DNA from 2 places in the Micromonospora sp. DT4 genome. Region 1 is predicted to be linked to the other one. Evidence: riboswitches for the same ligand, from Rfam matches in the RefSeq annotation. Region 1 holds a riboswitch; the other holds the start of a gene.
The links. Region 1 has a riboswitch for thiamine pyrophosphate ahead of ACLQ24_RS17530 (ECF transporter S component). Riboswitches for the same ligand answer to the same signal wherever they lie in the genome.
Positions count from the first base shown of each region.

Region 2: it holds a riboswitch for thiamine pyrophosphate, as region 1 does, so the genes downstream of both, thiE (thiamine phosphate synthase) here and ACLQ24_RS17530 (ECF transporter S component) in region 1, are expected to answer to the same signal.

Region 1 covers NZ_JBNCKT010000058.1:9,801-25,172, forward strand. The annotation lists gene ACLQ24_RS17505 (hypothetical protein) at 1-167, opposite strand, end outside; gene ACLQ24_RS17510 (acyl-CoA dehydrogenase family protein) at 183-2,303, opposite strand; gene ACLQ24_RS17515 (DUF6328 family protein) at 2,355-2,858, opposite strand; gene ACLQ24_RS17520 (sugar isomerase domain-containing protein) at 3,026-3,775, opposite strand; partial or broken gene ACLQ24_RS17525 (alpha/beta fold hydrolase) at 3,863-4,679, opposite strand; TPP riboswitch at 4,788-4,892, shown strand; gene ACLQ24_RS17530 (ECF transporter S component) at 4,970-5,557, shown strand; gene ACLQ24_RS17535 (ABC transporter ATP-binding protein) at 5,665-7,080, shown strand; gene ACLQ24_RS17540 (energy-coupling factor transporter transmembrane component T family protein) at 7,151-7,951, shown strand; gene ACLQ24_RS17545 (hypothetical protein) at 8,176-8,610, opposite strand; gene ACLQ24_RS17550 (MTH1187 family thiamine-binding protein) at 8,899-9,195, shown strand; gene gndA (NADP-dependent phosphogluconate dehydrogenase) at 9,339-10,781, shown strand; gene ACLQ24_RS17560 (pirin family protein) at 10,890-11,651, opposite strand; gene ACLQ24_RS17565 (thioredoxin reductase) at 11,648-11,914, opposite strand; gene ACLQ24_RS17570 (hypothetical protein) at 12,163-12,348, opposite strand; gene ACLQ24_RS17575 (isoprenyl transferase) at 12,416-13,228, opposite strand; gene recO (DNA repair protein RecO) at 13,225-14,139, opposite strand; gene ACLQ24_RS17585 (DUF4097 family beta strand repeat-containing protein) at 14,242-15,048, shown strand; gene era (GTPase Era) at 15,112-15,372, opposite strand, start outside.
Region 2 covers NZ_JBNCKT010000008.1:32,846-48,217, reverse strand. The annotation lists gene ACLQ24_RS05045 (hypothetical protein) at 1-2,506, shown strand, start outside; gene ACLQ24_RS05040 (ABC-F family ATP-binding cassette domain-containing protein) at 2,648-4,327, shown strand; gene ACLQ24_RS05035 (aldo/keto reductase) at 4,365-5,327, shown strand; gene ACLQ24_RS05030 (hypothetical protein) at 5,446-5,658, opposite strand; gene ACLQ24_RS05025 (OmpL47-type beta-barrel domain-containing protein) at 5,710-6,795, opposite strand; gene ACLQ24_RS05020 (ThuA domain-containing protein) at 6,792-11,468, opposite strand; TPP riboswitch at 11,760-11,869, shown strand; gene thiE (thiamine phosphate synthase) at 11,864-12,487, shown strand; gene thiO (glycine oxidase ThiO) at 12,484-13,578, shown strand; gene thiS (sulfur carrier protein ThiS) at 13,578-13,778, shown strand; gene ACLQ24_RS05000 (thiazole synthase) at 13,775-14,554, shown strand; gene ACLQ24_RS04995 (thiamine phosphate synthase) at 14,551-15,216, shown strand; gene thiD (bifunctional hydroxymethylpyrimidine kinase/phosphomethylpyrimidine kinase) at 15,213-15,372, shown strand, end outside.

The sequences.
Region 1 (15,372 bases):
CTTGCGCCGCGACCGCCGCGACCGCCGCGACCGGGCGACCGGGCGACCACCCCGACCGGCGCGACCACCCCGACCACCCCGACCGGCGCGACCACCCCGACCACCCCGACCGGCGCGACCACCCCGACCGGCGCGACCACCCCGACCGGCGCGACCGGCGCGACCACCCCGACCGGCGGGGGTTACGGCTTCGGCGGGATGCGGCGGCGGACGTCCTCGGCCGTGGACGGGCCGGGCTGCCAGCGGGCCACCCACGGCAACTCGGCGGACGGGGTGACGACGCCCTCTTCCACGCTCGCGTAGCGGCCGGCGAGGATCCGCTTGGCGGCGGCGGTGTCGACCGAGTCGGTGTTGTCCCAGAGTGCGGCGAACAGGGCGTCCACCCGGACCCGGGCCTGCCGGCAGAAGAGGTCGGCCAGCTCGACGTTCTCCGGCCGGGTGTCGCGCTCGGCGAAGGCTCGGACGCAGACGGCGGACATGGCGAACAGCTCCGCGCCGATGTCCACGATTCGGCCGAGGAACGCCTGCTTGCGCTCCATCTTTCCCTGCCAGCGGGACATCGCGTAGAACGTCGAGCGGGCCAGCTTGCGCGAGGAGCGTTCCACCTGGCGCAGGTGGCCGGCGAGGGGGCCGAACTCGGCGTACGCCGATGGGCTCTGGCCCTTGCCGACCGTGAGGGTCGGCAGCCACCTCGCGTAGAACGCTCCCGCGCGGGCGCCGGCGCGGGCCTTGCGGCCGAGTCCCGCCTCCGGGTCGATGATGTCGCCGGCCACCGACAGGTGGGCGTCGACGGCCTCCCGGGCGATCAGCAGGTGCATGATCTCGGTGGAGCCCTCGAAGATCCGGTTGATGCGCAGGTCGCGGAGCACCTGCTCGACGTTGGCCGGGCGTTCGCCACGGGCGGCCAGCGAGTCGGCCGTCTCGTAGCCGCGCCCGCCCCGGATCTGGACCAACTCGTCGGCGATCTTCCACGCCATCTCGCTGGCGTAGAGCTTGACCAGGGCCGCCTCGATCCGGATGTCGTTCCGGTCGTCGTCGGCGAGCAGGCAGCACAGGTCGAGCATGGTCTCCATGCCGTACGTGGTCGCGGCGATGAAGGAGAGCTTCTGGGCGACCGCTTCGTGCTCGCCCACGGGACGGCCCCACTGGACGCGGTCGGCAGCCCACTCCCGGGCGACGTTCAACGCCCACTTGCCGGCGCCGACGCACATGGCCGGCAGTGAGAGCCGGCCGGTGTTCAGCGTGGTCAGGGCGATCTTGAGCCCCTTGCCCTCGCCGCCGATGACGTTCTCGGCGGGCACGAACACGTCGTGGAAGCGGGTCAGGCTGTTCTCCAGGCCGCGCAGGCCAACGAACTCGTTGCGCCGTTCCACGGTGATGCCGGCGCTGTCGCCGTCCACCACGAACGCGCTGATGCCGCCGCGTCGCCCCTCGGCGGCGGGCACCCGGGCCATCACCACCAGCAGGGTGGCCACGGTGCCGTTGGTGGCCCAGAGCTTCACGCCGTTGAGCCGGTAGCCGGTGCCGTCCTCGGTAGGCTCGGCGGTGGTGGCGAGCCGGGCCGGGTCGGAGCCGACGTCCGGCTCGGTGAGCAGGAACGCGGAGACCTCGCCCGCGGCGAGTCGGGGCAGGAAGCGCTGCTTCTGCTCAGTGGTGCCGAACATCTTGAGCGGTTGCGGCACCCCGATCGACTGGTGGGCCGAGAGCAACGCCCCGATCGCCGGGCTGACCGAGCCGGCCAGCAGGAGGGCGCGGCAGTAGTGCAGGTTGCTCAGCCCCAGACCGCCGTACTTCCGGTCGATCTTCATGCCGAACGCACCGAGGTCGGCGAGCCCGTGGAAGACGGAGTCGGGGATGGAGGCGTCCCGCTCGATGGCCGTGCCATCCACCTCGGAGGTCACGAAGGCGCGGAGCTGGCCGAGGAACGCCTCGGCGCGGGCCACGTCGTCCGGGTCGGAGCGCGGCCACGGGTTGATGAGGTCGAGGCGGAACCGGCCGAGGAACAACTCCTTCCCGAAGCTGGGACGGTCCCAGGTGGACTCGCGGGCAGCCTCGGCGACCCTCCGGGCCTCCTTCTCGGAGACCTGACCGGCCTCGGCGGGCAGAGGCGCGGCGGTGCCGACGGTGGACGGGGCGGCGGTGCCGACGGTGGGCGGAGCGGCGGTGCCGACGGTGGCTCCGGAATCGGGGCCGGCGGTGGCTTCGGAATCGGGGCCGTCCGGTGCCGGTCGGCCGTCCTGTGTCGTGGTCACAGCTGCCCCCTCGAAGCTCGGTGCGGCGTCGACGTGCGCGACTAACGCCACGCTACCCCCGGTTGTTACCCAGGGGTAGCGTGGCATGAACATCGACGGAAATCAGCCGACGCTGAGGGTCTCCGGGGCGTCGTCCTCGTCATCGATGTCGTCGTCACCCCAGTTGCGTCGGGCGAACGGCAGGATCACCCAGAAGACGAGGAACCAGAGGCCGGTCAGCGCGCTCAGCACGAACGCGATCGGCCGGTCCAGCACGAAGTCGGTGATCAGCAGGACCGCGCTGACCATCGCGATCAGCATGAAGCCGAGGCCACCGGTCGCCATGCGGTGCGCGAACCGCACCAGCTCCGGCTTGCGCCCCTGCCGGAACAGCGCCCGGTGGAACGCCACCGGCGAAATGATCATCGCGGTGGCGGCGGCCGCGGCGAGCAGTGCGACGACGTAGACGTCACGCTGGAACTCGCTGGTCCGGGTGAACCCGTTGCTGAACGGCAGGGTGAGCAGGAAGGCGAAGAGGATCTGCACGCCGGTCTGGGCGACTCGCAACTCCTGGAGCAGGTCGGCGAAGTTGCGCTGCCAACGCTGCTTCTCGGTCTCCTTGGACACGCGCTACCTCCGGTGAGACGGTACTGCCGGCGGTCCCGGGCCGCCGGCAGCAACGCCAATGCCCCACACGCCCGAGCGCGAAACGAGTTCACGACATGTCCCGGCCACCTCCCGGTCGCCCAGCAGACACCGCGCGGTGTCGACGCCCGCGCCGACACCGCCCCGCGTCAGGACCCGCGGCGAATCCGGCCGGCGTACCGGGCCTCCAGCGCGTTGTTGTGCGCGTCCCCGTCCGGGATGTTCGCCGACAGGTAGACCGGAGGCCGCTCACCCTCCGCGAGCAGCCGGGCGACCACCTCCACGGTGACCTGCTGCGCCAGCAGCGCCGCCGTGATCGAGGAGACCGCGCCGACCGCGCCGCCGCCCGGCAGCGGCAGCGTCGCGTCGCCGTACGGCGCGCCGTTGTCGAGCACCACGTCGGCGAGGTCGGCCAGCTTCCGTCCGGACGGGTGGCGAGAGGTCACTCGGCCGGAGTGCTGCGCGGAGGTGATCGCCACCAGCGGATGACCCCGCTCCCTGACCAGCGTGGCGAACTCGACCATCGCGCCGTTGACCCCGGAGTTCGAGGCGAGCACGAAGACGTCGGTGGGCCGTACGGGGGCCAGCTCGTAGAGCCGGTGCGCCACCGCCGGGTCCCGCTCCAGCAGCGGCCCGAGCAGGTCGGGCGGTTCGCCGCCGAGCAGCACCAGGTCCCGCAGGGCGATCCGGTTGGTGGGGACCAGCCCGCCCGCCCGACCGGCGATCTCCATGGCGAGGGCCTCCGAGTGCCCGGTGCCGAAGGCGTGCACCACCCCGTCGGCGCGTACCGCGTCGGCGATCAGGTCGGCGGCCCGGCCCACGGCCTCCCGCTGGCTGGCAGCCACCCGCGACATCGTCTCGGTCACCACTGTCAGGTAGTCCTCGGCGCTCACCGTCATACGTCCTCCGTCCGTCTGTTGCGGGCGAACCACTGCACCGCGAAGTCGACCCGCCGCCCGCTGTCGTACCACCCTCGCCGTCCCGGCGACCCGCGCCAGGACCGCCTCGGCCAGCGCGGCGGGCGCGGCGTCCGGGATCCAGTGGCTCACCCCGGCCAGCGGTACGAAGAGGTAGTCGCCGCTCACGTTCGCGGCGCACGCCTCGGCGGCGGCCCGCCCGATCGCGACGTCCCGGTCGCTCCACACGTACGTGGTCGGTACGGCGACCGGGCCGACGGCGGCCAGGTCGGCGCGGGACATGGCCCGGTACCAGTTCAGGGCGGCGGTGAGCGCGCCCGGCTCGCGCATCGGGTCGGCGTAGCGGTCGACGCGGGAGGCGTCGCCGACCCCGCTAAGCAGCTTGCGCAGCGCCGTCGCGTGCCACGCCAACAGCACCTTCTCGGCCTTGCCGGGTTTGCGGAACAGCGCGATGTACGACGAGCGGACCTTCTGCTGGCCCTCGGTGGCGAGCGCGTGCGCCATGGCCGCCGGATGCGGCACCGACACCGCGGTCAACGTACGGACGCGCTGGGGGTGCGCGGCGGCCACCGCCCAGGCCACGATCGCGCCCCAGTCGTGGCCGACCAGGTGCACGGCGTCCAGACCGAGCGCGTCGAGCACCCCGACCGCGTCGGCGACCAGTTCGGGGATGCGGTACCGCGCCACCTCGGCGGGCCGGGGCGCCCGGCGAGTAGCCCCGCTGGTCCAGCGCGTACGTACGCAGGCCGGCGGCGTGCAGCGGCGGCACGACCTCGTCCCACTCACCGCTGTGCTGCGGAAACCCGTGCAGGAGCAGGACGGGGGCGCCATCGGCGGGGCCGCCGGTGCGTACCTCGAATGTCAGACCCCGCGCGTCGACCTGCATGATCGTCAGCCTACCCAGCCGCCGTCGTGCCGGCCCGGATGCGCGGACCTCGGAAAGGCCCTGCTGGGCTGTTACCCCTGGTCGGTGCTAGCGTCAGCGAGACAACTTCACATCCGACAGGGGAGCGCACAGCGCTGAGAGTGCGGGCACGCCCGCAGACCCTCGAACCTGATCTGGGTAATGCCAGCGCAGGGAGTTCGGTCGACCTCCAGCCGCGCCGTGAGCCCGGTACCACCGGGCGCGCGGCGTGCGTCTTCTCCTGGTTCGTTCCACTGAACTGGGAGCACAGCATGGACAACACCACCAACCGTTGGCGCACTATCGACATCGTGGTCGCCTCGGTGATCGCGGTCGCCTTCGGCGTCATCTTCTGGGCCTGGGGCCTTCTCTGGAGCGCCACCGAGGGGGCGTTCGCCTTCTTCCCGCCGGCGCAGACGCTGATCTACGGCGTGTGGCTGCTGCCGGCCGTGGTCGGCGGGCTGGTCATCCGCAAGCCCGGCGCGGCGCTCTACTGCGAGACCGTGGCCGCGGTCGTCTCCGCGCTGCTGGGCAGCCAGTGGGCTGGCACGGTCATCCCGCAGGGCATCGTGCAGGGCATCGGGGCCGAGCTGGCGTTCGCCGCCTTCCGCTACCGGTCGTACCGGCTGCCGACCGCCGTGCTGGCCGGCGCGCTGACGGGCCTCAGCGCGGCCCTGTTCGACTTCTTCGTCTGGAACGCCGAGTACGCGCTGGGCGACTACCGCATCCCGTACGCGCTGCTCACCATCGTCAGCGCCACGATCATCGCGGGTGTCGGCGGCTGGGCGCTCACGCGCGCCCTGGCCAACACCGGCGCCCTGGACCGCCTCCCGGCCGGCCGCAACCGCGCGCTGATCTGACCCCGTCCCATCCGACCCCGTCTCGTTGATCAAGAGGTGCGCGTCACCGCGAGGCGGAATTCTGACGCGAACCTCTTGATCAACGCCGAGGCGACCCGGGAGGAGGGGTGATGGGCGTACTGCTGCGGGGTTTCGGGTGGCGGCACGCCGGGCGGCGGGCCTGGGCCGTGCGCGGGGTGGACCTCCGGGTGGAGGACGGCGAGCGGGTGCTGCTGCTGGGGCCTTCGGGGGCCGGCAAGAGCACCCTGCTCAGCGCGCTGGCCGGGCTGCTACCGGAGGACTCCGGTGAGCAGGAGGGCACCGTCGAGATCGACGGGCTCGACCCCCGCAAGGGCCGGGAACGGGTCGGCATCGTCTTCCAGGACCCGCAGACCCAGCTCGTGATGGCACGCAGCGGCGACGACGTCGCGTTCGGGTTGGAGAACCGGGGCGTACCGACGGACGAGATCTGGCCGCGGGTCGACGAGGCGCTGCGGCGGGTTGGCTTCCCGTACCCCCGGGACCGCGTCACCGCCGCCCTCTCCGGCGGCGAGCAGCAGCGTCTCGCCCTGGCGGGCGCGCTGGCCCTGCGACCCGGCCTGCTGCTGCTCGACGAGCCCACCGCCAACCTCGACCCGGACGGGGCCGCCCTGGTCCGGGCCGCCGTGGCGGGCGCGCTGGACGCCGACACCACCCTGGTCCTGGTCGAACACCGGGTCGCCGAGGCGCTGCCCCTGGTCGACCGGGTGGTCGTCCTGGAGCCCGGCGGCGGCATCCGCGCGGACGGGACGCCCGCCGCGGTCTTCGCCGCGCACGGCGACACCCTCGCCGCCGAGGGCGTCTGGGTACCCGGCCATCCCGTCGCGTCGCGCAGGGCCACCGCCGCCGCCGGCGACGTGTTGCTCACCGCCGAGGGGCTCGGCCTGCCGTCGCGGCTGGGCCCCACCGATCTGACGGTACGCGCCGGAGAGGCGCTCGCCGTGCGCGGACCGAACGGCGCCGGCAAGTCCACGCTGGCGCTGCTGCTCGGCGGGCTGCTCAAACCTGGCACCGGCCGGGTCACCGCCTCGGCGGAGCTGGCCGGCGCCCAGCATCACGCTCCCCCGCACCGCTGGCGTGCGCCCGCGCTGGCCCGGCGGATCGGGTCGGTCTTCCAGGACCCGGAGCACCAGTTCGTCACCGGCACCGTCTTCGACGAGCTGGCGCTCGGCCCGCGCCGGACGGGTCAAGCCGAGGCAGCCGTCCGGGAGACGGCAGCCGGGCTGCTGGAACGGCTACGGCTGACCCGGCTCGCGGCAGCCAACCCGTACACCCTCTCCGGCGGGGAGGCGCGACGCCTCAGCGTGGCGACGGCCCTGGCCACCGCGCCCCGCCTGCTGATTTGCGACGAACCCACCTTCGGCCAGGACCGGCGGACGTGGGGCGAACTGGTCGACCTCTTCGCCGACCTGCGCGACGCCGGGCACGGCGTCGTCAGCGTCACCCACGACCCGGACTTCGTCGCCGCGCTCGCCGACCGCACCGTCACCCTGGAGCGGTCGTGACCGCAGCCCACCACCGCGAGCTGACGGCGCGCCAACAGCGGCGCCTCGACGCCGGACGGGAGTCGCGCGGATGATCAGCATCGAGCCGGTCGCCAGGCCCGGAGCGCCGCTGGCCCGGCGCAACCCGGTGGCGAAGCTCGCCGCCGCGCTGGTCTTCTCGTTCACCCTGCTGGCCACGCTCGACCCGCTGGCGCCCGCGATCGCCATCGCCGTCGAACTCGCCGTGCTGCCCCTGTTCGGCCTCCGCTACCGGGTGCTGGCCCGGCGGGCCCTGCCGCTGCTGCTCAGCGCCGCCGGCATCCTGGTCACCCTGGTGCTCTTCGCCGCCGACCAGTCGGGTCGCGTCCTGCTGGACGCCGGGCCGGTGCTGGTGAGCACCGGCGTGCTGCTCACCGCGCTCGGCCTGGTGCTGCGGGTCTTCGCGGTGGCCCTGCCCGGCGTGATCGTCTTCGCCACCACCGACCCGACCGACCTGGCGGACGCGTTGATCCAGAACGCGAAGGCCCCGGCCCGGTTCGCCATCGGGGCGCTGGCCGCGTTCCGGCTCGTGCCGCTGCTCGGCCAGGAATGGCAGATGATCAGCATGGCCCGCCGGGCACGCGGCGTGGACGCGGGACGCAACCCCGTGGCGAAGCTGCGACTGTTCGCGTCCACGGCGTTCGCGCTGCTGGTCGGTGCGATCCGCCGAGGTACCCGACTGGCCGTCGCGATGGACGCCCGCGGGTTCGACGCCGACACACCCCGTACCGTGGCTCGCCGCCAGCGCTTCGGCCTCGCCGACACGCTGCTCGTCGTCGGCGCGTTCGCGCTGGCCGGCGCGGCGCTGACGACGAGCGTCCTGGCCGGCACCTTCCGCCCCCTACTCGGCTGACGCCGGCCCACATCGGTCCACCGCATGCCCGGCCACCGCGCGCCCGGCCACCGCGGGCCCGGCCACCGCATGCCCGGCCACCGCATGCCCGGCCACCGCGCGCCCGGCCGGCGGCAAGATCCGCGCACCTTCAGGGATGTAGTTTGCCTCGTCAGCGTGGGAGGCCACTACATCCCTGAAGTTGCTGTCACCGAGCCGTGCGCCCGCGGGGCCCCACGGCTCGGTCAGCTACGCCGGAAGGCATAGCGGCGGGTCTGTCCCGCCGGCTGACTACGGCCGCCGGCCGAGCGGTTGCCGCCCGTCAGCGGGCCGGCCGTCGGCGCCGACGGTCGCCGGGTCGGCGTCGGCAGCGGCAGCGGCGTCGGCGTCGGCGTCGGCGTCGGCAGATCCTCCACCGACGGCGCGTTGACCGCCGACGGCACATCGACGGGCAGCGCCACGTCGGGCGGGACAGCTCCGGGCCGTACCGGCCCACCGAGCGCCGCCGGGTCGACCAGCGACGCCAGCGACACGCGCTCGACCAGCGACGCCAGCAGCGCCGGTTCGACCGCGACATCGGGACGGGTTGGCAGGGCGGGGCCGTGGTCGGCCGCCGGGTCCTGCCCGGGCAGGGTCGTTCTCGGGGTACGGGGCTTCTTCGGGTTACGCCTGGCGGGCATCCGGGCCTCCTTCGGTGCCGACCGTCCCGGCCGTTCCCGCGCTCCGGCGGTCGGTCGGATCGGCTGGTGACCGTCGCGTCGCGACGGTCGGGTGGGAAGGGACTGCTCACCGGGGATCAGGCCGGCTCGACGCCGCCATACGGCGGGAGGGAGACGCGACGCCCGGGAGCGCACGGACCGCGACGCGGGGCGGCGGACCGGCTCGGAAGTGGGGCGTCAGTTACGCATGCCGGAACCCTAACCACCACACGAGGAGACGCGCACCCGATTTACTGGCACGATCGGCGCATGCTGATCGCGTTCTCGATCACCCCGCTCGGCGGCGGCGACTCCGTGGGCGACCTCGTGGCCGAGGCGGTACGGCTGGTCCGCGAGTCCGGGCTGCCGAACCGGACCGATGCCATGTTCACCACCGTCGAGGGCGAGTGGGACGAGGTGATGGCGGTGGTGAAGCGCGCGGTCGACGTGGTGGCCGCGCAAGCGCCCCGGGTGAGCGTCGTCCTCAAGGCCGACGTCCGGCCCGGGGTCACCGACGCGCTCACCGCGAAGGTGGCGCGTGTGGAGGAACGACTGGCCCAGGGGTGAGTGTGGACGGCGGTCGGCGTGTGGACGCGGTGGACGGACGGGCCGCGACCAGGCAGTGACCCACCGTGGGACGACCTGACCGCGATGCCGTGTGCCGCGATACGGTCGCAGGGACAGTTCGACGGCGAGAGGTGGCGGCACGAATGGCTCAGCAGGCGACAGCGCAGATCGGCGTGACCGGGCTGGCGGTGATGGGCCGGAATCTGGCCCGCAACCTGGCCCGTAACGGCTTCACCGTGGCGGTGCACAACCGGTCCCCGGAACGCACCCGCAGCCTAGTCGCCGAGCACGGCGACGAGGGCACCTTCGTGCCCGGTGAGACGATGGCCGACTTCGTGGCGTCGCTGGAACGGCCCCGCGCGGTGATCGTGATGGTCAAGGCGGGTGCGCCCACCGACGCGGTCATCGACGAGCTGGTGCCGCTGCTGGACGAGGGCGACATCATCGTCGACTGCGGCAACGCCCACTTCGCCGACACCCGCCGCCGCGAGGAGTCGCTGCGCGCGCAGGGGCTGCATTTCAGCGGCACCGGTGTCTCCGGGGGCGAGGAGGGCGCGCTGCTCGGGCCGAGCATCATGCCGGGCGGTTCCGCCGAGTCGTACGCGAAGCTCGGGCCGATGTTCGAGAAGATCGCCGCCCAGGTGGACGGCGTGCCGTGCTGCACGCACGTCGGGCCGGACGGCGCCGGGCACTTCGTCAAGATGGTGCACAACGGCATCGAGTACGCCGACATGCAGCTCATCGCCGAGGCGTACGACCTGCTGCGCGCCGGCCTGGACGCCACCCCGGCGGAGATCGCGGAGATCTTCCGCGACTGGAACAACGGTGAGCTGGAGTCGTTCCTCATCGAGATCACCGCCGACGTGTTGGCGCACACCGACGCGGCGACCGGCCGCGCGTTCGTCGACATCGTGCAGGACCGGGCCGAGCAGAAGGGCACCGGCCGGTGGACCGTGCAGAGCGCCCTCGACCTGGGCATCCCGATCACCGGGATCGCCGAGGCGACGTTCGCGCGCTCGCTGTCCGGGCACGTCGACCAGCGCGAGGCCGCCCGCCGGGCCTTCCCGGACGCCGGTGACAAGTGGCAGGTGGCCGACCGGGACGCGTTCGTCGAGGACGTCCGGCGGGCGCTGCTCGCTTCCAAGATCGTCGCGTACGCGCAGGGCTTCGACCACATCCGGGCCGGCAGCAGCGAGTACGACTGGGACATCGACCTGGGCGGCACGGCGACCATCTGGCGGGGTGGCTGCATCATCCGGGCCCGCTTCCTGAACCGCATCCGCGAGGCGTACGACGAGCAGCCAGACCTGCCGACGCTGCTGGTGGCGCCCTACTTCGCCGAGGCGGTCAGCGCCGGCGTGCCGAGCTGGCGGCGGGTGGTGGCCGACGCGACGCACGCGGGTGTGCCGACGCCGGCGTTCTCGTCGTCACTGGCGTACTTCGACGCGCTGCGCGCCGAGCGGCTGCCCGCCGCGCTGATCCAGGGCCTACGGGACAACTTCGGCGCGCACACCTACCAGCGCGTGGACCGCGAGGGCTCGTTCCACACCACCTGGGCCGGCGACAGGACCGAGTCCCCGGCGTAAGCACGACGCACGGCATGATCGTGCTCGATCCATGATGTAGTGACCTCCCTGGCGCGGGAGGCCACTACATCCATGTTCGGGCGCGATCGTCGGAGGCATCGCGGGCGGTCAGGCGACCGTGGCGTGCATCTCCCACACGAGGATCTCCGCCGGTTCGTCGGCGGTGACCCGTCGACCGCCGGTCATGGTGAGCCTCGCCGCGTCTCCGGTGCCGAGTGGACCGCTGCCTTCCAGGGTGACCGTGCCGTCGGGCACGTACAGGTGCACGAACGGCGCGTCCGGGATGGTGACCTCGTCGCCGGGGCGGAGGCGGGCGGCGTGCAGGGTCGCGTACCGGTTGCGAATCCGGATCGCCGACGCGCCGTCGTAGCGCTCCATCCCGGAGGCGATCGGCACCAGGCCGCCGCGCAGCAACTCGTCCTCGATCTCCAACTGCTCGTAGCCGGGGTCGACACCCTGCTCGTCGGGGAGCACCCACATCTGCACGAAGTGCACGGGGTCGCTGTGCGGCTGCTGGTTGCCGAGCCGCCAGGCGTCGTTCTTCTCCGAGTGCAGGATGCCGGTGCCGGCACTCATCCGCTGCGCCAGGCCCGGGTAGATGACCCCGGAGTGGCCGGTGGAGTCCTGGTGCACGAGCGAACCGCGCAGCACCCAGGTCACGATCTCCATGTCCTGGTGCGGGTGGGTCTCGAAGCCCGCGCCCGGCCGGACCACGTCGTCGTTGTTGACCAGCAGCAGGCCGTGGTGGGTGTTGGCCGGGTCGTAGTGCCGGGAGAACGAGAAGGAGTGCTTGGAATCCAGCCAGGAGATCCGGGTGGCGAAGCGGTCGTCGGCACGGCGTACGTCGACAGCCGGGGCGGGTGCGGTCACCAGGCACGCTGCCCGGCGTCGGGGGTCGACGGCGCCCAGGTCAGGGCCGGCTCCCCGGTGGCCAGTTCGGCGATCTCACCGGCCCGCAGCGCGGACGTGTGACCGAACTCGGCACAGTGCTGCTCGGCGATCTCGGCACAGATCTCGGCGACCTGCTCGCAGATCGGGTCGCCCAGGTCGGCCGCGTTCAACGCCATGATCATCTTGTACCGGAGATCCCGCACCTCCACCCCCAGCCGCCTAGTCCCGTCGAGTCCCACCACCTCCGAACCCTACCGGCCCCCACCTCCCCGAACCCCTGAATCCCCCACCCCAGACCCGCGCCCCACCACATCCCACCCCCGCCGATCTTGCACTTATGGTGGTCGATCAGTCCGCTTCCACACCTTCGTCACCACAGGAAGGGCAAGATCGACGGCACGATTACGTGGGGTGGGGTGGTTCAGGGTGAGACGCCGACGCCGCCTCGCACGTTCTGTGCGGGGCGGCGCCGGGAGGGTGGTGGTTCGTGTCACCAGAATCGGCGACGCTTGGCCTTCTGTGGGCGCATCAGGTCCGCGCCCCGGGTCAGCAGCCGGGTCGCCCCGGAGGGACCACGGCGGGCCACCAGGGTGTGGCTGAGCCGGCGGGCGCCGGCCGCGGCCAGTGGCACCGCGACGGCCATCACCGCCCACTGGGCAATGCGCTTCTGGATCATGTGGGTTCACCTCCGTCAGTGGCTTCTGACGTCTTTGATACCCAGCGTGACGTGTGGGTAAGCCTCCTCAGGCCGTCGGCGCCACCGGGTTGGGCAGCGCGCCGCCAAAGCGCCGGTCCCGCTGGGCGTAGAGCTCGCACGCGTACCAGAGGTGGCGGCGGTCGAAGTCCGGCCAGAGCGTGTCCAGGAAGACCAACTCGGCGTACGCCGTCTGCCAGAGCAGGAAGTTGGAGATCCGCTCCTCGCCCGAGGGCCGCAGGAACAGGTCCACCTCCGGGATCTCCGGGTGGTACAGGTATTTCGCGACGGTCTTCTCGCTGACCTTCGCCGGGTCCAGTCGACCGGCCGCCACGTCCCGCGCGATGGCGGCGGCGGCGTCGCCGATCTCTGCCTGACCGCCGTAGTTGACGCAGAACTGGAGGGTCAGAGTGGAGTTGCCCTGGGACATCTCCTCGGCGGTCTGCAGCTCGGAGATGACGCTCTTCCACAGCCGCCCCGGCCGCCCCGACCAGACCACCCGCACGCCCAGGTCGACCAGTTGGTCGCGGCGTCGACGGATCACGTCCCGGTTGAACCCCATCAGGAACCGGACCTCGTCGGGCGAACGCCGCCAGTTCTCGGTCGAGAACGCGTACGCCGACAGGTACGGGATGCCCATCTCGATCGCACCCTCGATGGTGTCGAAGAGGCTGTGCTCCCCCGCCTCGTGGCCCTTGGTACGGGCCATCCCGCGCTCCTTGGCCCACCGGCCGTTACCGTCCATCACGATGGCCACGTGCTTCGGCACCGCCCCCGCGGGCAGCGCCGGCGGCCGGGCACCGGACGGGTGCGGCGTCGGTGGCGTCGGCTCGCGCCGACCGGGCCTCGTCGATCGGATCACTCGGCTCTCTCCCTGCTCGTGCCGTCCGCCCCGGCCTGGACGTCACCGCCCGGCCGGAGCATCGCAGCCCCGGCCTCGACGTCACCGCCCGGCCGGAGCATCGCAGCCCCACCGCCGCCCGACGGCGGGACCGTGCCGGTGACCGAGGTGCCCCGGTCGACCAGCGGCAGCGAGCGTAACGCGCGTTCCAGGTGCCACTGGAGGTGCGCCGCCACCAGACCGCTGCACTCCCGACGTACACCGGTGTCGGTGGCGTCGGCGACCACCCAGTCGCCGGTGGTCAGCGCGGACATCAGGTCGATGGTGGCCGGCGCGGGATGGGCCGCGCCGGGCGGCCGGCAGTCCGGGCAGACCGCGCCGCCGGCCGGCACGGAGAACGCGCGGTGCCGCCCGGGGGTACCGCAGACCGCGCAGGCGGTCAGGGCCGGCGCCCAGCCGGCGAGGGCCATCCCGCGCAGCAGGTACGCGTCGAGCACCAGGGTGGTGTCGTGCTCGCCCCGGGACAGCGCCTTCATCGCCCCGACGGTGAGCTGGAACAGCCGCAGCGACGGCTCCCGTTCGACGGGTGTCAGCCGCTCGGCCGTCTCGGCGATCGCGCTGGCCGCCGTGTAGCGGGGATAATCGCCGAGGAACCGCTTGCCGTACAGGTCGATCCCCTCGACCTGGCTGACCGTGTGCAGCGAGCTGCCGTGGTTGCCCTTGGGGTCACCGGCGAGTTGCAGGTCGACGTGACCGAACGGCTCCAGTCGGGCGCCGAACTTGCTCATGGTGCGGCGAACCCCCCGGGCGACCGCCCGCAACCGGCCGTGCCGGCGGGTGAGCAGAGTGATGATCCGGTCGGACTCGCCGAGCTTCTGCACGCGCAGCACCACCGCGTCGTCGCGGTAGAGCTGTCGGCGGTACCCGGCCATCGGACCATTCTCCCTCGGGGTGTGAAATCAGGGTCGCTTCGGGGTGGACGCGCGGATGAACCCCGATGCGCCTGGCCGATGACCGCCCGTAGCGTGCTCGCCATGGCACTGCACCAGACCACCGCCCTCCGTCGTCGCCGCGCCACCGCATCCGTCGCGTTGGGGCTGTCCACCGCTCTCATCCTGCTGGCCGGGTGCGACAACCTGTCCTTCCGGCGCTTGGACTACGACGACACCGAGCCGGTGAGGATCACCACCATCCGGGTGGACGGCGGCTCCGGGGACGTGATCGTCCGCGGCACCGGCACCGCGGGCGAGGCGCGGATCAAGCGGGTGGTCCGCTACCAGGGCGGCGAGCCCAAGGCGCGGTACGAGATCAAGGACAGCGAGTTGGTGTTGAACACCGACTGCGGCGACCGGTGCAGCGTGTCGTACGAGGTGACCGTCCCCGAGGGGGTCACCGTGCAGGGCGACAGCGGCTCGGGTGACGTCGAGCTGACCAAGGTCGGCGCGGTGAAGCTGCGACTCGGCTCGGGCGACGTGCGGATGACCGAGGTCACGGGGGCGCTCGACGTGGAGACCGGCTCGGGCGACATCGACCTGAGCGAGGCCCATTCGACAGTACGACTGCGGGCCGGCTCCGGCGACGTCAGCGCCCGCCGCGTGGCCGGCGCGACCGACGCCGAGGCCGGCTCCGGCAACGTGACCGTCGAGATGGAGACGCCGGCCTCGGCGCGGGCGCACGCCTCCAGCGGCGACGTCTCGCTGCTCGTCCCGGCGGGCAGCTACCGGGTCCGTTCCAACACCGGCTCCGGCGACGCACGGATCACCGTCACGGACGACCCGGCGGCGTCCCTGGTGCTCGACGCCTCGGCCGGCAGCGGCGATGTGACGATCACCCAGCGTTGATCTCGACGGTCACCGCCGCACGACGTACCCGCCGCGCCGGTGGCAGGCCGTGAAGGTGTCCGCTCAGAAACCCAGCTTGCGCAACTGCCGCGGGTCGCGTTGCCAGTCCTTCGCGACCCGCACGTGCAGATCCAGATAGACCCGCGAGCCGAGCAGCTCCTCGATCTGCCGGCGGGCGTTGGTGCCGACCTCCTTGAGCCGGCTGGCCCGGTGGCCGAGCACGATCGCCTTCTGACTGGGACGCTCCACGTACACGTCGGCGTAGATCTTCATGAGCTGACCCTCGGGGATCATCTCCTCCACGACCACGGCGATGGAGTGCGG
Region 2 (15,372 bases), on a different contig from region 1:
CGGCCACCCACAACTCGAGATCTCCGCTGCGCGATTCCAGGAGACCCACAGGATTTTTCCGGTAGAGCCCTCGCGAGAGCGACCTGCCTACTTCGCCGGGCTCACGATGCATGACCTCGAGGCGGCTCGGGACGCTGTCCTCAGCGCAGCGCGGAGTGTTCAGAAGCACCTGCGCGAAGAGGCTGGCGCCCTTGCGGGTTCGCTCGAGGACCTCCAGCAGTACACGTCCGGAAGGATTGCGCGCAGTGCGTCCGCCAGGAGCGAGCTGAAGGCGCTGGCATACCGCTATCTGAAAGCGAAGCGGAACCAGACGATCGAAGCGGTCCTGGGGTATTACGAGGCCACCGATCGATCGCGGCGCGGTTCGCAGACCCGAGCTGAGGTCAGTGCGCTGAACACGAGCCTCGGGCCGCAGAGCGCGGCCAGCGCGCTGAAGCAGGCTGTGGGGGCCGTCCGATCAGCCCTGGACGCGCGGCGCGGCCGGCTGGCAGCAATCGCTGGCAGCTTGGAGCCGCACATCACGCAGATTGCGGACGGTAGGGGGGCCGAGCGTGAATGGCTGCGAGTCGCGCTCCCGCTTGCCAGCGAAGTGATCGGCCAGGTGAACCGAATGTTGCCCTACGGCCCGGCCAACAACAGCGTAATCATCGATCGATACCAGAATCGCCTCTGCCAGTTGGTTGTCGAGGGAATTAGGAACCCGGTATATCGAAAAGATCCAAATTCGATTGGTGTGTTCGGAGTGCGACCATGGCGAGGCATTCGGGGGTCGGTCGCGGCGATGGCTTGGCTGGCCGCCTTTTTTCGCACCGGATTCTGTGACGAATACGCAGCATTAACATGCGCCACTTTATGGGACAGGCCGGATTGTCTGGGTGTGCCGATCACTTGTGTCATGGCCAACGACGACACCGGGCGAATACACGTGTTTACTTTGCTCGGACCGCTGGGTCATCCGAGCAGTGTGGTGGTCGATCCCTGGCCGCTCGTGCCCGCCGCGGTGACGTTGGACCGCTACATGATCCGCCTAGACGCGGTGGTTGCGGCCCACACCCTGGTACCTGATGGGTCCAACATGCGCGCGCTCGGCCGGGCGCAGATCCGGCTCGACCGGCTGCCGGCGTCCCCTCCCGTGGTGCAAGAGGTCCCCCTGTGGAGGCGCGCATCCAGCGTCGTGGGCGTCGACCATCCGGGTATCTGGCATACGCTCCATCCTTACCGTACAGATGGCGATCGGATTGGCTCCACAACGACGCTTCTGCCCTCGTCGGTCGACTCGGGCGAGCACTCGAAGGGCGCCGACTCGGCGTTGGCCCCGCGACACCCAGAGCGGATCGGCCGGCTGGCTGTCCCCATCGCCGGGCCGGAGCTCGCCGGTGCGGAGGTCGACGCCGGCGAGCTGATTGCACCCCCGACATGGTCGCTGCGGTTGACGCAGGAGGTCACCGAGCACGTCAACGTGTACGAAATCTCGCGGGGCGGGAGGGGTGCACCGCAGAGGTTCTTGGATCAACTGGTTGCAGCCGCCGATGGGGGGCATCCAGTGGTCCTGCTCGGCACTCCAGCGCGCCACGAAGGGGTGGATGCCGACGGTGTCAATTTGTTGAACGACCTGCTCGAACAATTCGCGCAACGCGGCCAACTGCCGGTTGTGGTGAGCCGCGAAATCATGGTCGCCGCCTTGCTTCCGGTCGCAAGGAGGTACGGTGCCGCCATTCTTTACCCGGACTCGGAGAGGCCCGGCCACAGTGTCGCACGACTTGACAACCGTTGGAAGGTTGCTGCCCCCCGGCAGGACCGGACGGTCGTCACCTCCAGCGACAGTTGGGATCGGATCACCGCCGCTGTGCTGAGTGCCGCGCGCCAACTGGCCCGACCCACCGACGCGGTTTCCCGTATCGACGATGCTCTCGGTGAAATGATCTGGGCGAGCAGCCTGCAGACCAGCCGCGAGGCCCTTTACCGGCTACAGCGACGCTGGTCACCGCAGAAGATCAAGCGAAACTTGCCCCGAGTTGAGCAGATGATCCAACGGGTGCCGCACTCGCAATCATTGAAGATTATTGCGCCAGTGGTGGAATTTGCTGAGGCGGGCCATTCGGACCTCGTGTTCGACTACGCTGCCGTCGAGGAGGCGGACCGCCCCGCGATCCTGCTGGCAACAGTAGCCCGGTTGGAACAGTTTGCCCGGGAGTCCCCAGTGCTGCTGAACGGCGGCCTCACCACCGCCAACTTGGCATCAATGGTCGGTGCGGTCGGGGGTAGCTCGGACACCGTGGCCGTGACACGGTCCCTCCTTGAGGTGATGGACGACATCAAGAATGGCGGGTTGGGGAAGGCCCGAAGCTTTGTCGATGAGAACGCCGGCAGGCTTGACGGTGGGCAGAAGGTGCAGTTGGTCAATGCTATTGGCGAACTGGAGGCCGCGATGCCCGAGCGCGTTTCGCAACTTCAGATCCTGGCCGCAAGCGTTTTCGACTGCGCGCCGAAGCGGCCGGCCCGGTGAGGTTGTGGTGGAAACGAAGGGTTCCGTTGCGGGCCAAGGGTCTGCGGTTCTGCCGGGGACGACCATTTAGTCACGAGCGTCACCCCACCGGTAGGTGGTAATTGGATACCCCCGGGCACGGGTTTCGGGCAGTATCCCGGCGTGGGATACGTGGACGTGGCAGCGGTCGGGCACAGCCTGCCGGACGGTCGGGAACTCTTCGCCGACGTGTCGTTCCGGGTCGGTGAGGGCGCCAAGGTCGCCCTGGTCGGGCCGAACGGCGCGGGCAAGACGACGCTGCTGAGGATGGTCGCCGGTGACCTGCCGATACGCACGGGCGGCGTCGCGCGCGCCGGCGGGCTGGGCGTGATGCGGCAGTTCATCGGCATGATCGGCGACGAGACGACGCTGCACGACCTCGCCCTGTCGCTGGCCCCGCCGGCGCTGCGCGACGCCGGCCGCCGGCTCGGCGAGACCGAGGCGGCCATGCGGGCGGCCGAGGCCCACGGCAAGGTCAGCAACGCCGCGGGCAAGGCGCAGTTGGCGTACGCCGAAGCGCTGGGCGCCTGGGGCGAGGCCGGCGGGTACGACGCCGAGGTGCTGTTCGACACCGTCGCGACCATCGTGCTCGACCAGCCCTGGGACGCCGTACGGGATCGGCCGGTGCGGACGCTCTCGGGCGGGCAGCAGAAACGGTTCGCCCTGGAGTTGCTGCTGCGCGGCCCGGACGAGGTGCTGCTGCTCGACGAGCCGGACAACTTCCTCGACGTGCCCGGCAAACGGTGGCTGGAGGCGCGGCTGCGCGAGTCGACGAAATCGGTGCTCTACGTCTCACACGACCGCGAGTTGCTGGCCCAGACCGCCGACCGGGTGGTGGCCGTCGAGGGCGGCAGCGCCTGGGTGCACCCCGGTGGCTTCGCCAGTTGGTACGAGGCGCGGGTCGCCCGGCACGCCCGCCTCGACGAGCTGCGCCGACGTTGGGACGAGGAGCACCAGAAGCTGCGCGAGCTGATGCTGATGTACAAGCAGAAAGCCGCGTACAACGACGGGTTGGCCTCGCGTTACCAGGCCGCGCAGACCCGGCTGCGTAAGTTCGAGGAGGCCGGGCCGCCGCCCGTACCCCCGAAGGACCAGGACATCCGGATGCGGCTGACCGGCGGGCGGACCGGCAAGCGCGCGGTCGTCTGCGACCAGCTGGAGCTGGACGGCCTGACGTTCCCCTTCGACCTGGAGATCTGGTACGGCGACCGGGTGGCAGTCCTCGGCGCCAACGGCACCGGCAAGTCGCACTTCCTGCGGCTGCTGGCGCGCGGCGGCACCGACCCCGACCCGGCGAACGGGCCGGTCGACGGCGCGGGTGCGCTGGCGCCGGTGGCGCACGACGGTGTGGCCCGGCTCGGCGCCCGGGTCCGCCCCGGGCACTTCTCCCAGACCCACGACCGACCGGAGCTGATGGGCAAGACGCTCGTCGAGATCCTGTGGCGGGGTGACGAGCACCGCCAGGGCATGGACCGGCACGCGGCGATGGGGGTGCTCAGCCGGTACGAGTTGGCCGGGCAGGGCGACCAGCGCTTCGGCACCCTCTCCGGTGGGCAGCAGGCCCGGTTCCTGGTGCTCCTGCTGGAGCTGTCCGGGGCGACCCTGCTGCTGCTCGACGAGCCCACCGACAACCTCGACCTGGCCAGCGCGGAAGCCCTCGAAGCGGGCCTGAACGCCTTCGAGGGGACGGTGATCGCGGTCACCCACGACCGGTGGTTCACCCGCTCCTTCGACCGGTTCGTGCTGTTCCGGGGCGACAGCGAGGTGGTGGAGACCCCGGAACCGGTCTGGGACGTCGGCTGATCGGTCGTCGGGCGGGAGCGCGTTCGGCCGGCATAGGGTGGATCTCGTGACTGAGATGACCTATCGCCGGCTGGGCGACTCCGGGCTCGTGGTGTCCGTCGTCGGCATCGGCTGCAACAACTTCGGCCGCAAGCTCGACCTCGACGGCACCCGCGCGGTGGTGGACGCGGCCCTGGACGCCGGGATCAACCTGTTCGACACCGCCGACATCTACGGTGAGCCGCAGGGCGGCTCGGAGGAGCTGCTCGGGCAGGCGCTCAAGGGACGTCGGGACGACGTCGTGGTGGCCACCAAGTTCGGTATGGACATGAACGGCCTCAACGGGCCGGACTACGGCGCGCGGGGTGCGCGGCGCTACATCGCCCGCGCGGTCGAGGCGTCGCTGCGCCGGCTCGGCACCGATCACATCGACCTGTACCAGATGCACGAGCCGGACCCGGGTACGCCGATCGACGAGACCCTCGCCGCCCTGGACGACATGGTCCGTGACGGCAAGGTGCGCTACCTCGGCAACTCCAACTTCGCCGGCTGGCAGATCGCCGACGCGGACTGGGTCGCCTCGTCCAACGGCCGGGCCCGCTTCATCAGCGCCCAGAACCACTACAGCCTGCTGGAACGCTCGGTGGAGGCCGAGGTGATCCCGGCCTGCGAGCGGTTCGGCCTCGGCATGTTGCCGTTCTTCCCGCTCGCCAACGGTCTGCTCACCGGCAAGTACAAGCGCAGCGAGCAGCCGCCTGCGGGCAGTCGCCTCTCCGGCGGTGGTCGGTACGCCGACCGACTCGCCGCCGCGGACTGGGACACCATCGAGGCCATCGAGGCGTACGCGAACGAGCGGGGCCTGACCATGCTCCAGGTGGCGATCGGTGGGCTGGCCGCCCAGCCGGCGGTGACCTCGGTGATCGCCGGTGCCACCACCGCCGAGCAGGTGCTCGCCAACGCCACCGCCGGCACCTGGGAACCGACCGACGAGGACCTGACGGCCCTGCGCGACATCCTCTGAGCTTGTCGTGGGGCTATCTCGCCAACGGTGTCAGAGGGCAGCCCGCAGCTACTTGATCTGATCTATGCGCTACATCCGATTGGAGGCCTTCCACAGGCTCGCCATGGATAGGGGCCGGTCATTTTACGGCATGTGAGTCCTGGTCGAGCCGGCGGCCGTCCGAGTAGGTCGCCTGGATGGCGACGCCGACGGCTCCGTCGCCCGCCACGACCAGCTTGATCTTGTCGGCCCGTGCGGTGGCAGGGGCCGCGGCTAGCCGTGCCACGGCCAGTCCGACCAGGACGGCGGCGACCGCCGTGCGGATACGCGTCGTGGACGTCACCTCCCTCATGAGCGATGCCCCTCCCCGACACCGGAGCGTCGGGGAGGGGCATCGATCGGATCAGAGCTGGCGACCGGGTGCCAGCCGGGTGGCGTCGCCACCGAGCCGCCCGGTGCCCTTGACCGGCTCGCCGTCATTGGCCTTGACGCCGGCCTTGCTGGCCGTACCGCCGAGCCGCACGATCATGGCGTCGGCGTCCCGGGTGAGGGTGTCCCGGATCTCGGCCTCGGCCACCAGGGTGGCGTCGGTGGCGAGGTCCCGGAACTGGGTCAGCTGCTTGATCGTTTTGTTGTCGTTGCCGGTCGCCTCGGCCTGGCGGGCCGCGTCGAGCTTGGCCGTCAACTGCTTGTGCGCCTTGGCCGACAACCGTCCCGTCGCCTTGAACCGGTCCAGCAGGAACTGCATGTCCCGGAACGAGGTGGTGACGAAGAACCGGACGTTCGAGGTCGTCTTGTTGCCGGCCTTGTCGGTCGCGGTGACGGTCAGCTCGTGCAGGCCGAGCGGCAGCTCGTACATGGCCTGCAGGGTGCCGCTGGCGTACGCCTTGCCGTCGAGCTGGCCGGCCACGGACGCGATGCCCGAGGTCGGGTCGACGGCCTGCCAGGACACCCGGACGTCCTGGCTGTCGCCGTAGAGCTGGCCGTCGGCGATACCGGCGACCAGCAGCGTCGGCTTGGTGCCGTCGATCTTCAGGATCGCCGACTTGAGCGTCTCGACGTTGCCCGCCTTGTCGGTCGAGCGGTACAGCAGCTCGTGCTGCCCGTCACCGGTCACCGCGACCGGCTCCGAGTACGGCGTCCACGCGCCACCGTCCAGCGACCACTCGACCGTCTTCACACCGGAACCGGCGTCGGTCGAGGTCAGCACCACCGGGATCGTCCCGTTGTGCCAGCCCGCGTCGTTCGCCGGAGCGAACGTCGCCGTGGTGACCGGTGCGGTGGCGTCGATCTTGACCGAGACGGTCTTCGTCGACTCCACGTTGCCGGCCTTGTCGGTCGAGCGGAACCGTAGCTCGTGCTCGCCGTCACCGCTGATCGCCACCGGAGCGGTGTAGTCGGTCCACGTGGTGGCCCCGTCCAGCTGGTACTGCGTACCGGCCGGTCCGCTACCGCCGGCCTCGTCGGCGGCGGTCAGGGTGACCGTCACCGGCCCGGTGTACCACCCGTCGGTGGGGGTACCGGACACCGCGCCGTCGTCACCGGAGCGGTCTCGTCGACCGCCCTGGTGCTCAGCTGGAAGTAGTCGAACGCGGCCGTCTTCGACGCCGTCTGGCTGGCGCCGAGGGTGAACAGACCGACCTTCGGGGTGGCACCCACCGCGCTGTTGGTCAGCGCCGCCAACGCGGTCCAGGTCGTCCCGTCGGCCGAGTACGACGCGGTGAAGGTGTCACCGGTGCGGGCCAGACGCAGGTACCACACCGCCGAGGTGAGGCTGGTCGCCTCCGGCTGGGGGCTCTGCACCGTCCCGCCGATCTCGCTGCGGAACTCGATCCGCCGCGTCACCGCCTGGCCGGCCTGGTTGTCCGCGATGAAGTCGAACTTCAGGTAGTTGTCGTCGTCCGTCTGCACGAGCAGACCGGCCTGCTGGTACTGCTCGTTCAGCAGGCTGCCGTCGACCTTCGTCTCCAGGGTCCAGTCGCCCGAGGGCGCGGTCTGGAGGATGAAGTTCTTCGGCCCGGTGTTGTCGGTGCCGTAGATGTCACCATTGGGCACGTCGATCCGCAGCGCGCCATCGGTCACCCGGTAGCCGCTCGGGTCCTCCCGCAGGATCGCGTCCCACCGGCACTTGTCCAGCGTGGTGCCGGTGAACTCGTCCGACGGGTCGACCGGGCCGGCCGGAGCGTCCGGCGTGACCACGAACGAGTCGAACGCGGCGTCCACGACGGGCGCCTCGGTGCCTCCGTTGAGCGCGAAGACCCCGATCCGCGGGTTGGTGATGCCGGCGAGCGCGGCCGAACGGCCGACCGGGGTGAACGTCTGCCCGTCGCCGGAGAACGCGGCGGTCAGGTTCGTCCCGTCGCTGGTGATCCGCAGGTACACGGTGTCACCCGCCGGTGCGTCGGCAGCGTCGTTGCGCGGCGTCGCGGCCGTCTCGGAGATGAACTCCACCCGACGGCTGCCGTTGTACAGCAGGTCCACCTTGGCGTAGTTGTCGTCGTCGCCGTACACCAGCAGGCCGGCCTGCTGGTAGTTGGCCGTCACTCCAAGCGTGACCTTGGTGGTCATCTCCCAGGCACCGGTCGGTGCCGCCTGGAGCACCAGGTTGGTGGCGTCGTTGCGGGCGCCGTAGAGGTCACCCACGCCAGTGGGCAGCTTCAGCGCGCCGCCACCGAGGGAGTAGAGCTGGTTCTCCCGGACCACGCTGGTCCACCGGCCCTTGTCCAACGTGTTGCCGTTGAAGTCGTCCGAACGCGCCCCGAGGCAGGACGTGTCCGGAGCGTTCACCCGCACCGGCACCGTGGCGTACGACTTGGCACCCATGCTGTCGGTCACCGTGAGGGTGGCCGTGAAGGCACCGACGCTGGTGTACGTGTGACTGGCGTCCAGGGTGGACGCCGTACCCCCGTCACCGAAGTCCCAGGCGTACGTCAGTGGGGTGTCGCCCTCGGCGTCGGTTGCCGTGCCATCGAAGGCGACGGCGACCGGTGCCGTGCCGGTGGCCGGGGTCGCGGTGGCGGTGACCACCGGCGGCCCGTTCTCGGTGACGCCGCGACCGACGAAGTCCATCCAGTTGACGTTGAACAGCGAGCCCGTTCCGCCGCTCGGGTCACGGGCGACGAAGTAGAGCGAGCCGCTCGCGGCACCGGTCACCGGCGCGCTCACGTCCGTGTACGTCTGCCATGCCCCGGTCGCCGGAACGGTGGCCGTGGCCACGACCGGTCCGTCGACCGCACCGGCGTGGACCTCGATCCGACCGCCGGCGGCGGCCGAGGCGGCCCGGAACCGGATCTCGGTGATGTTCGTCAGGTCCGCCGGGACGATCGACCACCAGTCGCCGTCCTCGATGAACGCGATGCTCTGGCCGCCACCGGCGGTGTCGGCTCCGGCCTCGCGCTGCACGCCGGCGTCTCCGCCGCCGGTGCTGCCCGGAACCCGTCCGGTGGCCGCGAAGTACTCGGCCTGCTTCTGCTTGGGCTGCAGGATCTCGATCTGCCGGCCGGTCAGCGCGCCGGACCCGCCGGCCCCACCCTTGTCGGTGTACGTGGCCTCGAAGACCGCGAACACGTTCGCCTCGGCGCCGTGCCCGGAGGCGAGCGACGTCTGGACCGTGCCGGTGCAGCCGGTGTGCTGCTCCAGCGGGTGGGCGTGCTCGTCGTGACCGAGCAGCACCTGGAGGTTCACCCGGGAACAGTCGATCTGCCCGTCCTCGGGGTCGGTCACCTTGACCGTGTAGCGGACCTGGTCACCCCAGTTGAAGAAACCACCGTCCGGTGGGAACTCGATCTTCACCGTCGGCGCGGTGTTGCCCACGGTGACCGGCACGTTGGCGACCGCGGTGCGACCCTTCGGGTTGGTCACGGTGAGCTGGGCGGTGTAGTTGCCCGCCGTCGCGTACGTGTGCGTCGGGTTGGCCTCGGTGGAGGTCTGCCCGTCGCCGAACGCCCAGGCGTAGGTGAGCGTGCCACCGTCCGGGTCCCGGGAACCGGCACTGGAGAACGTCACCGTCAACGGCGCCGGACCCGAGGTCGGATTGGCGGACGCCGCCGCGATCGGCGCGCGGTCACCGGCGATGTAGTCGATCCGGTAGACCCCGGAGTTGTCGTTGTTACCGCCGAAGCCGCTACCCCACTCGATCAGGTAGAGCGCGCCGTCCGGACCGAACTCGAAGTCCATCGGCCGGATCATCGACATACCGGGGAGCAGCTGGTTGATGTCCACCAACGACTTGCCGTCGGGGGTCATCTGCATCGTGTACATCTTGTTCTGGTTCCACTCGCCGAGCAGCGCCTTGCCGTCGTAGTAGGCCGGCCACTTGCGGATGGAGTTGAGGTTGGCGTCGTACCGGTAGGCCGGGCCGCCCATCGGGGCGCCACCACCACCGATCTCCGGGTACCGGGCGTCACCGGCGTAGCCATAGTCGACGGTGGCCGGAACGACCGGCGGGAGGTTGGTCAGGCCCGTGTTGTTGGGCGAGTTGTTCACCGGCGCGGCGCAGTCGAACTTCGGACCGCTCGGACCGGACGGGAACGTGTAGTCGTTGTACGCCTCGTTCGTGCCCGTGCAGTACGGCCAGCCGTAGTTGCCGGGGGTCACGACGTTCCACTCGACCAGACCCCGCGGGCCCCGGTCCGGGTTGTTCGCGTTGGCGTCCGGCCCGTAGTCACCGACGTACAGGGTGTCGGTCTTCGGGTCGGTGCCGATCCGGAACGGATTCCGGAAGCCCATCGCGTAGATCTCGGGACGGGTCTTCTCGGTGCCCGGCGCGAAGAGGTTGCCGGACGGAACCGTGTACGTCCCGTCGTCCTCCGGGTGGATCCGGAGCACCTTGCCGCGCAGGTCGTTCGTGTTGGCGGAGGTGCGCTGCGAGTCGTAGTCCTGGCGACCCGCCCGCTCGTCCAGCGGCGCGTACGCGTTGGACTCGAACGGGTTGGTGTTGTCACCGGTGGCTAGGTACAGGTTGTCGGCGCTGTCGAAGGTCATGCTGCCGCCAGCGTGGCAGCAGGTGTTGCGCTGGGTGTCGACCCGCAGCACCTGCTTCTCGCTCGCCAGGTCGATGGTGTCGCCGGTCACGGTGAACCGGGACAGCAGGTTGCGCGTGACGTTGTCGTTCGGGGCGTAGTACAGGTACACCCACTTGTTGGTGGCGAAGTCCGGGTCGAGCCGGATGCCGATCAGGCCGTCCTCGTTGTCGGTGAAGACGTCCAGGTCGACGGCGGTGACGGTGTTGCCGGTGTCCGGCTTGATGATCTGCACCCGGCCGTCGCGCTCGATGTAGAAGACCCGACCGTCGGGGGCGATGTCCAGCTCCATCGGGTTGCTGGTGTTGCTGTCCAGCGTGACCTTCTCGAAGCTGGCGGTCTTCGACGCGCCGCAGTCGGCGTCGACCACGCCGGCCGCCGTCTGGATGCCGCCGAGCAGGTGCTTGAGGAACTCGGGCTCGGCGTACGACTCACGGGTGTGCCCGCCGCCGGTGTACCAGGAGCGTCCACCGTCGAAGTCCTGGCACCACGCCGTCGGGTGGTCGGCGCCCATCGCGCCGGCGCCCGGGGTGTAGCTCTTCTCGTCCAGGCTGGCCAGCACGTGCACGTCCGGCCGCGGGTTGGTCTGGAAGTTGTACCACTCGTCGAACCGGGACCAGCGGTCCGGCAGTTCGGCGGTGGACGGGTGAGCGTGATCCTCCACCTTGACCGTGGCCTGCTGGTTCTGCGGGTGGTTGGCGAAGTACGCGCCGACCAGGTCGCCGTACCAGGCCCAGCTGTACTCGGTGTCCGAGGCGGCGTGGACGCCGACGTAACCGCCGCCGGCCTTCACGTACCGCTCGAAGGCCGCCTGCTGGTCGGCGTTCAGGACGTCACCGGTGGTGGAGAGCCAGATCACTGCCTTGTACTTGGCGAGGTTGGCGTCGCTGAACGTGGCGCCGTCCTCGGTGGTGTCCACCGTGAAGCCGTTTGTCGCGCCGAGCTGCTGGATGGCGGCGATGCCGGTGGGGATGGAGTCGTGCCGGAAGGCGGCGGTCTTCGAGAAGACCAGGACGGAGTAGGAGTCGGCCGCTGCGGCCGGAGCCGCCTGCGCCGGAGACCCGATGAGGGCCGTCGACGCCAGAGCGAGGGACAGCAGGGTAGCGGTGAGTGGTACACGGGCACGACGAGAACGGGACACGCCGCCTCCAATGTCGCGGTGGACAAGACTCGCGGGGCCGGCTCGCCGAAGACCGTCCCAGATGGAGCCGGTGGAGACGCCGTGCCAGGGCGTTCACGCCGGCATTTTGTCGAATCGCTGAACAAATTAGTTCTGTTGCATCGATGTCCGGCAAGATGCCGGCGGGTAACGGTTCTGCAACGGCGAGCGACATTCCGAACAGGACCGGAGAAAGCACCCCGATCGATCTCTCGCGCGAGGGTGGTCGGCTCTCTCTTGGCAGAGGGGGCGGATCTGTCGTACGGTGACACGCAAGTAACCCACGGGAGCCCGGTGTACCGGGCTGAGAGGGGGGCTGACAGCCCCCGACCGTCGAACCTGATCCGGGTAATGCCGGCGCAGGGAGGAGTATTGCCGTGCCGTCCCTTGGGCGACTGCATCTGATCACCGACACCCGACCCGGGCGCGATCCACTCACCGTGGTCCGGGCCGCCCTCGCGGCGGCCCGCGCCGACCTCGTCGTGCAGGTCCGGGTGGAGGACTCCGCCACCGACCGCGAGGCGTACGACCTGGCCGCCCGGGTCTTGGCGCTGTGCACGCCGTACGGAGCGACCTGCCTGGTCAACGACCGGCTGCACGTGGCGCTCGCGGTGGGTGCCGCCGGTGGACACGTGGGTGCCGACGACCTCCCGGTCGTCGCGGCCCGGCACGTGCTCGGCCCCACCGGCGTGCTGGGTGCCACCGCCCGCGAGCCAAGGACCGCGGTCGAGGCGGTCGCCGCCGGGGCCAACTACCTGGGCGTCGGTCCGTGCCACGCCACCAGCACCAAGGCCGGTCTGCCGGACCCCATCGGGTCCGTCGGGGTACGCGACGTCGCCGACGCCGTCGACGTGCCGGTCATCGCGATCGGCGGGGTGACCGCCGACCGGGTGCCGGCGCTACGGGCCGCCGGGGCGTACGGGGTGGCCGTGGTCGGCGCGATCTGCTCGGCCGCCGATCCCGCGCGGGCGACCGCCGAACTGCTGCGGGCGCTGGCGTGACGCCTACCGAGGTGGCGGTGGTGGGCGGGGGCCCGATCGGGCTGGCCATCGCGTGGCGCTGTGCCACCCGGGGCCTGCGCGTCGAGGTACACGACCCGGCGCCCGGATCGGGGGCCTCGGCCGTCGCCGCCGGGATGCTCTCTCCGGTCGCCGAGGCGTACTTCGGTGAGCGTCGGCTGACCGAGCTGCTGGTGGCCTCCGCCGCCCGCTGGCCCGCGTTCGCCGCCGAGCTGACCGAGGCCAGCGGCACCGAGATCGGCTACCGGACCGAGGGCACGCTGATGGTCGGGCTGACCGGCGACGACCTTGCCGAGGCGCGCCGGCTCTGGGCGTACCAACAGGGTCTTGGTCTGCCGGTGACCCCGCTGCGCCCCACCGAGCTGCGCGACCACGAGCCGGCGCTCGCCCCGCAGGTGCGCGGCGGCGCGCTCGCACCCACCGACCACCAGGTCGATCCCCGGCTGCTGGTGCCGGCGCTGCGCACGGCCGCGCGGCGGGCCGGCGCGGTGTTCGTGCCGCGACCGGTCCGGCGGCTGTCCGACGTGGACGCCCAGGTCACCGTGCTCGCGGCCGGCTGCGGCGCCGCAGCCCTCACCGGCCTGCCCGTGCGGCCGGTGAAGGGCCAGATCCTCCGGCTGCGTGCGCCCGGCGGCGTCGCGCCGGGCTTCCGGCACGTGATCCGGGGGTACGCCGACGGCGAGCACGTCTACCTGGTGCCCCGCACCGACGGTGAGGTGGTGCTCGGGGCGACGGTCGAGGAGCGATCGGACACCACCGTCACCGCCGGCGCGGTGCAGCGGCTGCTACGCGCCGGCGTCGACCTGCTACCCGAACTGGCCGAGTACGACCTGGTGGAGGCCGTCGCCGGTCTGCGGCCCGGCACCCCGGACAACGCGCCGATCCTCGGGCCGCTGCCCGGCCGGCCGGACGTGCTGGCCGCCACCGGACACCACCGGCACGGCATCGTGCTCATCCCGGTCACCGCCGAGACGATCACCGATCTCGTGCTCACCGGAGTGCCCGACCCGCTGCTCACCGGCTTCGGCGCCGACCGGTTCACCGGCCCGACCAGCAGTTTCGAGGAGGAGTGATGGAGTTGACGGTGAACGGGACCGGGCGCAGCGTCCCCGGCGGCGCGTCGGTGGCCGACCTGGTCAGTGACGTCGTCCCGCACCAGCGTGGTGTCGCGGTCGCGGTCAACGGCGAGGTGGTGCCCCGGGCCGGCTGGCCGGCCACGGTGCTGCGCGACGGCGACCGCGTCGAAGTGCTCACCGCCGCGCAGGGCGGGTGAGTGGCGTGCCGTTCGAACTGGGTGGGGCGACGTTCGGCTCGCGGCTGATCCTCGGCACCGGTGGCGCCGCGAACCTGCACGTGCTGGAACAGGCGATCCGGGCGTCCGGCACGGAGCTGGTCACGCTGGCGCTGCGCCGGGTGGACACCGCGCCCGGCACCGGGGGTGGGCTGCTGGATCTGTTGGACCGGTGCGGGGTACGGCTGCTGCCGAACACCGCCGGCTGCCACACCGCGACCGAGGCGGTGAAGGTGGCCCGGCTGGCGCGCGACGCGTTCGACACCGACTGGGTGAAGTTGGAGGTCATCGGCGACGAACGGACGCTGCTGCCCGACGGGGTGGAACTGCTCCGCGCCGCCGAGGAACTGGTCGCCGACGGCTTCACGGTGCTGCCGTACACCAGTGACGACCCGGTGCTCGCCCGCCGCCTCGCCGACGTGGGCTGCGCCGCCGTGATGCCCGCCGGCGCGCCGATCGGCTCGGGCCTCGGCATCGGCAACCCGCACCACATCCGACTGATCCGGCAGAGCGTGGACGTGCCGGTGATCCTCGACGCCGGCATCGGCACCGCGTCCGACGCGGCGCTGGCCATGGAGCTGGGCTGCGACGCCGTCCTGCTGGCCAGTGCGGTCACCCGGGCCGCCGACCCGGTGGCGATGGCCACGGCGATGCGGTACGCCGTCGAGGCGGGTCGACTGGCCGCCGGTGCGGGGCGCATCGCCCGCCGCTTCCACGCCCTCCCGTCCACTCCCGACGAGGGAAGACCAGACCTGTGACGGCCCCGGTGCCGTCGGGGGTCGTCCTGCTCACCGATCGTCTGGTCGCCAGGGGCAGGCTGGAACGGGTCGTGGCGGGGGCGGTCGCCGGGGGAGTGCGCTGGGTCGTGCTCCGGGAGAAGGACCTGCCGCGCGTCGAGCGCGCCGCCCTCGCCGTCGAGCTGCGCGCGACCCTCGCCGACGTCGGCGGGACCCTCCTCGTGGCCGGCTCCGACCCGCTGGGCGGCGACGCCGTCCACCTGCCGTCCGCCGGCCCGTACCCGCCGCCGGCCCTGCCGCTGGTCGGCCGCTCCTGCCACAGCGTGGCCGAGCTGAGCCGCCTCACCACCGAGCACTACGCCACCGTCTCCCCGATCTGGCCGACAAAATCCAAGCCCGGCTACGGCCCACCCCTGGAAGTCGCGGGGCTGCGCGCGCTCGTCGCGGCCAGCTCGGTGCCCGTCCTGGCCCTCGGGGGAGTGGAGACACCGGAACAGGTAACCGCCTGCATCGAGGCAGGAGCCGCAGGAGTAGCGGTGCTGGGCGCACTGATGCGAGCAGACGATCCGGCTGCGACAGCACACCTGCTAACCAGCGCCTTTCAAAAGGCGGTCACTCAGAAGCTTGTAAAAAGCCGGCACGGTCGGCCGCAGCCCCCAACCGCAACCAACGAGGAAAGATGACCCCGAAAACCACGCTCACCATCGCCGGCTCAGACTCCGGCGGCGGCGCGGGAATCCAGGCCGACCTCAAGGTCTTCGCGGCGCTCGGCGCGTACGGCACGAGTGTCCTCACGGCGGTCACCGCGCAGAACACCCGAGGTGTCGACGCCGTCCTGC